Regions from separate parts of the Sphingomonas sp. LR59 genome, predicted to be linked through region 1. Evidence: riboswitches for the same ligand, from Rfam matches in the RefSeq annotation. Region 1 holds a riboswitch; the other holds the start of a gene.

Region 1 (4,212 bases):
ACTACCGTCCCAGTAACGAATTGCCTTTGCGTCGACACGGATCATCACAACGCCGGGTGTGTCGATGCCCTGAGGAAAATACCGATCGAGATCCTTGGTCCAGTGATCGGCGAACGCGACTTTGTCCTCGATTAGCGCAGCGGCTCCTTCGACAGCTACAAACAGCGGGGGACCACCGAGCATACCGACGGCGCCGGTATAGCTAAGCGTGACGTGAGGATCGGCGCGCAGGTCAGCAATCTTCCGTGATTTTTCGTAGGCAAAAAAGTAGCTGTCACCTTGATATTCGACATCGCCATTGTTGCTCATCGGGCGGGCCGTCATCGTTCCGTTGGATGAGCGAGTGGCCATCATTGTGAAGTCCAACTTTGCCATCTTTTTCGACAGTTCGTGTAGGCTGAGGTCCGACATCGTATTGCTCCTTCAAAGTGGGCTATGACATTTGCTCGAGTGTTTACAACGAACGTGGTGATGTGTCGGCCGCGTGAGATAACGGGAGTGTTTTATCCATACCGAAATTCAATGGTCGCCAGCTTCATCCGAAGCTGGCGACCATCTGGCACTGCCTAGAAATTCACCCGGGCACCCAGGCGCAAGGTGCGTGGCTCAACTACGCGGCTCAACCGGCCATCCGTCGGCCCTGAGGCGTCGAACGAGGGAATGTAGGACTCGTAGAAATAGGCGATGTCCTTGTCGCGGCTGTCGAGGATGTTGAGCACCTCACCGTACACGTCGAACCGCCCGATCTTGCGAGCCGCGCGGACGTTGACGACGGTGCTTCCTGTATCTCGGACGCTGTTGTCTTCGATCAAAGGATAGGGCCCAAGGTGGCGGACGCGAGCGCTTGCCTCCCAAGGATTGAGCACCAGCGCGATCCCGGCGGATGCGGCGTTCTCGAAGGCGTTGGGAATGCGATCGCCATTGTCGTTGCGCGATCGGCTTGCCGTATAGTTGCCGTCGATCGCAAGCCACGGCCTGGGCCGCCAGAACGCCACCAGTTCATAGCCACGACGCTCGCTGGCACCGGTCGGTTCAACCGCGTTGGAATCTCCAACGAAGCGCAGTTCGCTGTCGACGTCGAGCCACCAATAGGTCGCGGTCAGCGTAATGCCGGGTAACTGCCACCGGGCGCCGACTTCACGGCCGTTGCCGCGGACCAGCACAGGCACCGGCGTTTCGACGTTTACCGCGCCGCGGACGTCGTTGGAGTGGAACCCACGTCCCCAGTTGCCGTAGAACTCCAGCCGATCGGTCGGCGAGTACGCGATCGATGCCTTGGGCGACAGGGTCGTGTCGTCGCCACTGCCTTCCCCGGCCAACACGGCCGCCTGATCCCGCGCGCGAACGACGTAGTGATAATAATCTCCACGAACCCCACCGATCAGGCGGAGGCCCGTAACCGGCGTCCACGTCGCTTCGCCATACAATGCCGCCGACGCTTCCTCGACATGGTAGCGACCGAGCGACGACAGGAACGATCGCGCGCTGGTGCGATAGACACCGACGCTGCCGATATGGTCGTAGCGCTCTTCGGTACCGAGCGAGACGGCGAGAGCTGGTGCGAGCGTCCAACGCTTTTCGCCCCTCGCGCCGACGATCCAGCGTTTGTCGAACTGGCGGATCTGTGCGCTGGTCCCGTCCGGGTCGGTGTAGGTCGGGTTCGAATACATCGACCAGTCGTAGAACTGACCATAGACATTGGCGTGCCAGTCAGGCTGGCGGACCGCGACGTTGCCGACGAGCCGTGTCGTTTCGCCGCGTGCCGTCGGATCGGGTGAGCAGAACACGTCCTTGCAGAGCGCGGTACCAATTATGCGCTCGGGAATCTGTTCGGTCGGACGCCAGGTCGCGCGGTAGGCGTTGAGCGAGGCTTCGACCTGGCCTGCGCCAGCTGGAGCGGTATACTTCGCGAAGCCAGATGCGTGTCGCAGATGCTCAGGCTCCTCCCATGGTCCGTCGTAGACCTTGGTTTGCGCGACGAGCGTCAGTTTCCCCGGACCAATCCCGTCAATCGTCCCGCCCGCGGCGATCCGACCATAGCCATAAGAGCCGCCCTCGACCGAAAGCCACGGCCGGGCAAAGCTGTCGATCGTGGTCATGTAGGCAGCCCCCGCCAGCGCGAAGTCGCCGCCATCGGCACGGTATGGCCCTTTGCGAAAATCCTCGCGCGCGACGATCTCCGGGATCAGTCCGTTGAGATCGAGATAGCCTTGGCCATGACCGTGGGTGCGCAGGTTCATTTGCACCCCGTCGATATAAGTTGTGAAGTCCGAACCGTGATCGAGATTGAAGCCACGCAGGAAATACTGGTTGGCCTTGCCGCTTCCCGAATGCTGCGCAGCGACCATGCCAGGTATCGCCTCTAGCAGTTCGGCAACGCGCAGCAGCGGGCGAACCAGAAGGTCGGCACCGGCGACGGTGCCCTCACTTGCTGCATGCGCAACACCGATCTTCGCTTCGCCGCGGCCGAACACGACAATGTCGTTTGGTGCCTGTGACGGCACAGCCTCGGTGTCTTGCCCCTGAGCCCATGCTGGTGTGGTGCTACATGCCGAAGCTATAGCCACGCATTCGAGCCATTTTGTTCGTAATCTCAGATTCTTCATGTCCGTCCCCCGTGCGCCAAGCGACTTCGGACGGGGGCGTCCGCTGCGAACGGTCGGCACGCGTCGACAGGCGGACGCAAGCGCCCGCGACACGAACCGATGCGACCCCCGCCGCTCGTTCGTCGCTCAGACGGAAGAACCGTGCCCCGACCATCCCCTGGACCAAAGCAAGAGCGACCAGACGCTGGCAGGTCTCCTGGCTCACGGGTCGTCGCTCGATATACGGCCTTCCCGGATCTCGGCCGTTACGGCGTTGGTCCAGTGGCTGCACCCTCCAGAAGAGGACGCGATGTACGTCTCGCTCGCCGCTTACAGTTGCAGGGACAGCCTCGGCTTCGGGAGAGCGTCTCCCACACCGTGTTCCCTATTAAGTCCCTCTCGGGACACCAGCGCGATCATTGTCGGGTCGGAGATACCTCTCCGGCCTGACGGACAATGCGTACCGGGGAAGGTTCCGATCGGCAAGACAGCCTCGGCCTTCTCTGATCCCGTCCGTTTACAGGGGAGATCGACACGGCAATGACAGGACTGCCTGCCTGCGCTACCCGCATTCGGTGTTCGCCGTTCGTCGCCTCCTAGCGCAACGCTACTTCGCTGTGCTCGTATGCGCGGCAACGCTGTTGCTCAAGCTGCTGGTACCGGCCGGGTACATGATTGGCAGCGAGCACGGCCGGATCACGATCGAGCTCTGTTCCGGCGTGGCTCCTCGAGCCGTAACGATGGCAATGCCGGGGATGCACGGCGACATGCCCGATCACGGCAAGTCGAAGGATCATGGCAAGGCTGACATGCCCTGCGCCTTTGCGGGCCTGTCGGCAGCATCGCTCGGTGCGATCGATCCTATTCAGCTCATCACCTTAATCGTTTTCGTCATGGCGGTCGGGCTGTCACCGGCCGTGCTGCCGGCGATCATTCGCCGCAGCCATCTTCGGCCTCCGCTTCGAGGTCCACCGGCCCTCCTTTGACCACCTGATCGCGTGCTCCTTCAGGAGCAACCACGTCCACGGCTCGCGTGCTTTCGCGGGGCCGGTCAAAGGCCTATTCATGATCCGATCCCACTTGTTGGCGGGGGCATGCCTGCCCTGCCTCCTGCTCGCCGTACCAGCATCTGCTCAGGATCTGGTGGCCCCTCCCACGAAGGCCGACGCAACGGCGACCAACACGCTGAGCGATGGACCAGCGGAAACCAACGACATTATCGTCACCGCGCTGAAACGCCCGCAAGCGCTCAAGGACGTGCCCGCAAGCGTCACCATCCTTCCTGCCGACCTGCTGCGCCGCCTCAATGCGCAGGACTTCTCCCGCGTCGCGGACTCCGTGCCGGGCCTGGCCTTCGCGACCACCGGGCCCGGCAACTCGCAATATATCATACGCGGGATCGGCGGGGTGGGGTTCGTCCAGTCGCCGACGACGGGCGTCTACCTCGACGAGACCCCGCTTCAGACCCGCGCACTCCGCGGCTTTTCGCAGCCCGACCCGCAGCTGTTCGACGTCGCTCGGGTCGAAGTGCTGCGCGGACCGCAAGGCGTGTTGTTCGGGTCGTCGTCGATGGGCGGCCTGGTCCGCATCGTGACCAACCAGCCGGATGCCACCAAGATCGCCGCAC
Region 2 (4,212 bases), 1.1 Mb from region 1:
TGACGGCTTTACGCCGACCGTCGCGGAGAGCCGCGGGATCGTCGATCGGGCCGCGCCATACGAGCAGGCGTCGGGCGCGTTGCGGACCGTCGTCGGGATCGGCGCGAAGACCGAATTGCAGATGAATGCGAGCGCGTTCACCGATCGGCGCGATCGGGGGAGCGACTTCACCGCGAATAAAAGCGAGGGGGCCGATGCGAGCATCCGGCTGATCGGGCGGGGCGCGTGGGGCTATTCGGCGCTGGCGTATCTGCAGACGCGCGCGTTCGCGAGCAGCTTCAACAGCATCAATGCCGCGCGGACGACCGCGATCCAGTCGCTGAACCAGTATAATACGCCTGCCACCGGGCTTGGCGGTCGGATCGAGATTGCGCCGCCGCTGGGCGAGACCATTACGCTCAGGCTGGGCGCGGATATCCGCGACGTGAGCGGCAAGACGCAGGAGCTCTATACGTTCGTCAACGCGGCGCCGACGCGACGGCGCGAGGCTGGCGGGAGCACGACGACGACCGGCGTGTTCGCCGATGGAAGCCTGGTCGCGGGCGACCTCACGTTCAGCCTTGGCGGGCGGGTCGACTGGTGGTCGATCGATGGCGGCTATCTGACGGAACGGCCGCTGGCGACCGGGGCTGCGCTGACCAACCTGCGCTACGCGGAACGCGACGGCAGCGAGACGACCGGGCGGGCAGGCGTGGCATACCAGCCAGTCGAGGCGATCACGCTGCGTGTCGCCGGCTATCGTGGCTGGCGATTGCCGACGCCCAACGAACTGTACCGGCCGTTCCGGGTCGGCAACGACGCGACCGCGGCGAACGCCTTGCTGTCGCCAGAGCGGCTGACCGGGGTCGAGGGTGGCGTCACGCTGACGCCAACGCCGGGGGTCAGCATCGCCGCGACCTATTTCTACAACCGGCTGAAGGATGCGATCGCCAACGTCACGACGACCAACCCGCCGCAGGTGCTGCCGGGGGTCGCCACCTACCGCGTCCGCCAGAACCTCGATGCGATCCGCGCGCATGGCTTCGAACTGGATGCTGCGTATCGACCGGGTCCGCTGGGCGTGCAGGCATCGTGGTCGCACACGAACTCGAAGGTCGAGGGTTCGGGGATCACCGCCGCGCTGGACGGCTTGCAGCCAGCGCAGACCCCGCGCGACCAGGTGTCGGGGACGGTCGACTGGCGGCACGATGCGGCGGCGCTGTCGCTGACCGTGCGTCATGTCGGCCGGCAGTTCGACGACGACCAGAACACGCGGGTGCTTGGGGCCGCGACGACGCTGGATGCCTATGCTGCGCTGCCGATCCTGCGCTCGCTTGTCGCCGAACTAAGCGGGGAAAATCTATTCAACGAGCGCGTCGAGGCAGGGATTAGCGGCGCGAACATCGTCGAACGCGCAACGCCGCGGACGATCTGGGTGGGGCTGCGCTACGGGGGGCGCTGATATTCGATCCGTCGCTTGCCAAGAGAAACGAAGACAGCATGTTTCCCCGCGAAGGCGGGGACCCAGTCTGGGCTCCCGCCTTCGCAGGAGAACAAGGGAAAGCGACGTCCTGACCAACACGCCACCACCCCGGCGGAGGCCGGGCCCAGTTGGCAAGGTCGCGGTAACGAAGGACCGCGCTCCGTCAGCGACGTTCCCCAACTGGGCCCCGGCCTCCGCCGGGGTGGTGCGATAGACGGTGAGCCAGCTTTACCGCCAGCGCGTGCTATCGCGGGTCGATGCTCATTATCCCCCGCGTTGACCCGTGTCTGGCGTGCGACTAATGCCACTCCCGTGAAGGGTTCCCGGCGACGGGATCAAAAGGGAAGTCGGTGCGCGGGAATCCGCAAGACCGGCGCTGTACCCGCAACTGTGACCGGATAGCGGCCACCCCGAATATGCCACTGGGTTTCGACCTGGGAAGGCGGGGTGGGCGCGATGACCCGGAAGCCAGGAGACCTGCCTCTCACGGTCGATCCACTGCGCGGGCGGGTGTCCGGCGCGGACGAGTGCTCCGGTCCAGCCGGGTTTCCTCGAGCGAGAGACGTCTGGCCGCCCCGCGAATGGTCGCAGGCGGTTCTGCTTAGGACGTACCCATGACGAAATTCTTCCTTCTGCTCGGCGCCGCGGCGATCGCAGCGCCCGCTTTTGCCCAGACCATCCCCGATCCCGACGCTTCCGAAGTCGTCGTCACCGCGACCCGCGCCGCGCAACCGCTGAGTGAGATCGGCCAGGCCGTCACCGTCATCGACCGCGCAGAGATCGAGCGCCGCCAGACCGTTGTCGTCTCCGACCTGCTCGCGACCACGCCGGGCGTGACGGTAACGCGCAATGGCACCATCGGCGCGCTGACCAGCGTCCGTATTCGCGGTGCCGAGGCGGACCAGACGCTCGTCGTGATCGACGGCGTCCGCGTCAACGATCCGTCGTCGACCGGCGGCGGCTTCAACTTCGGCAATCTCCTCTCGAGCTCGGTCGAGCGGATCGAGGTGCTGCGCGGCCCGAACTCGGTGCCATGGGGCAGCCAGGCGATCGGTGGCGTCGTCAACATCATCACCGCCGCACCGACCGAAGGCATTCAAGCACGCGCCAACGCCGAATATGGCTACGCCGACAGCGTGTTCGCGAGCGCGGGCGTCTCGGGCAAGTCCGGGCCGGTGTCGGGCTCGCTGACCGGCGGCTATCTGCGCACCGACGGCATCTCGTCCGCCGCCAGCGGCACCGAGCGCGACGGCTATCGCCAATATGGCGCGACCGGGCGCGTGGGCGTCGAGTTCGCGCCGGGCATCGGCCTCGACCTGCGCGGCTATTTCGCCGACAGCCGCGTCGAGATCGACGGCTTCCCGGCCCCCGATTACGTGCTCGCCGACACGCCCGAATATTCGAAGACGCGCGAGGCTTACGGTTACGCAGGGCTGCACGCGAACTTCGCCGACGGCCGGTTCAACAACCGCGTCGCGTTCACGATCGCCGACATCAACCGCGACAATTACGACCCGAGCTTTGGCAGCGATCCGACCTTCATCGGTCGCGGCCGCAGCGAACGCTACGAATACCAGGGCGACTTCCGCCCGCTCGACCAGGTCCGCGTGGTCGCGGGAGTCGAGCGCGAGAACAGCCGCTTCAATGACGGCTTCACCTTCGCGGATACCGGCATCACCAGCGTCTACGGCCAGCTGATCGTCAAGCCGCTCGATATCCTCACCATCACCGGCGGCGTCCGCAACGACGATCACGACGATTTTGGCAGCCACACCACATTCGGCGCGAACGCGGCGCTGGCGTTGCGCACCGGCACGACGATCCGCGCAAGCTATGGCGAAGGCTTCAAGGCACCGACCCTGTACCAGCTCTTCTCCGACTACGGGAATCGCGGCCTCGATCCGGAGACCGCGCGCAACTTCGACGTCGGGGTCGAGCAGGCGTTCCTCGCCAACCGGGTCCGCGCAGGCGTGACCTATTTCAACCGCCGTACGCGCAACCAGATCGACTTCCGCGATTGCAGCCCGGCGGAGCAGACGACCGCCGGTTCAATCTGCATCGACCGCCCGTTCGGCGTCTACGACAATATCGCCCGCGCCGAGGCGGACGGCGTCGAGTTCACCTTGGCGCTGCGCCCGGTCGACGCGCTGACGCTGACCGCGAACTACAGCTATATCGACACCGAGAACCGCTCGATCGGCAGCGATTTCGGCAACGATCTCGCGCGCCGTCCCAAGCAGACCGCGAGCGTCGACGCCGATTACCGGTTCGCGTTCGGGCTGTCGGTCGGCGGCACCGTGACGATGGTCGGCGACAGCTTCGACGACGCCGCCAACACCGTGCGGCTCGACGGCTATGCGCTGGCGGGTGTCCGCGCGGAAATGCCGATTACCGACCGGATCGCGCTGTACGGCCGCGTCGATAACCTCACCGACTCGCGGTACGAGACGATCGCGGGCTACGGCAATTACGGTCGCGCGGCGTATGGCGGCGTGCGGTTGCGGCTGAAGTGAGGCGCGGGGCGATCCTCCTCGCGCTCCTGCTCGGGGGCTGCGCGCAATCCCCGGCGCGGGCGGCGGCGGCGGGATCGTCTCGACCAATCCGTGCGTGGATTCGGTGCTGGTCCGGATCCTGCCCGCATCGCGGATCGCCGGGATCAGCCATTATTCGCAGGACCCGGCGGCGACCTCGATCCCGCTGACCGTAGCGCGCCGGTTTCGCGGCATCGCCGGGACCGCCGAGGAGGTGAT

Evidence for each region. Region 1 has a riboswitch for cobalamin ahead of QP164_RS07090 (TonB-dependent receptor). Riboswitches for the same ligand answer to the same signal wherever they lie in the genome.
Region 2: another riboswitch for cobalamin. It lies ahead of QP164_RS12275 (TonB-dependent receptor plug domain-containing protein); the one in region 1 lies ahead of QP164_RS07090 (TonB-dependent receptor).

Annotation. Positions count from the first base shown of each region.
Region 1 covers NZ_JASPFL010000001.1:1,565,692-1,569,903, forward strand. Annotated here, with positions in the region: gene QP164_RS07085 (pyridoxamine 5'-phosphate oxidase family protein) at 1-411, opposite strand, end outside; gene QP164_RS07090 (TonB-dependent receptor) at 567-2,606, opposite strand; cobalamin riboswitch at 2,776-3,012, opposite strand; gene QP164_RS07095 (DUF2946 family protein) at 3,203-3,571, shown strand; gene QP164_RS07100 (TonB-dependent receptor) at 3,651-4,212, shown strand, end outside.
Region 2 covers NZ_JASPFL010000001.1:2,639,012-2,643,223, reverse strand. Annotated here, with positions in the region: gene QP164_RS12280 (TonB-dependent receptor) at 1-1,441, shown strand, start outside; cobalamin riboswitch at 1,763-1,961, shown strand; gene QP164_RS12275 (TonB-dependent receptor plug domain-containing protein) at 2,077-3,975, shown strand; gene QP164_RS12270 (ABC transporter substrate-binding protein) at 4,079-4,212, shown strand, end outside.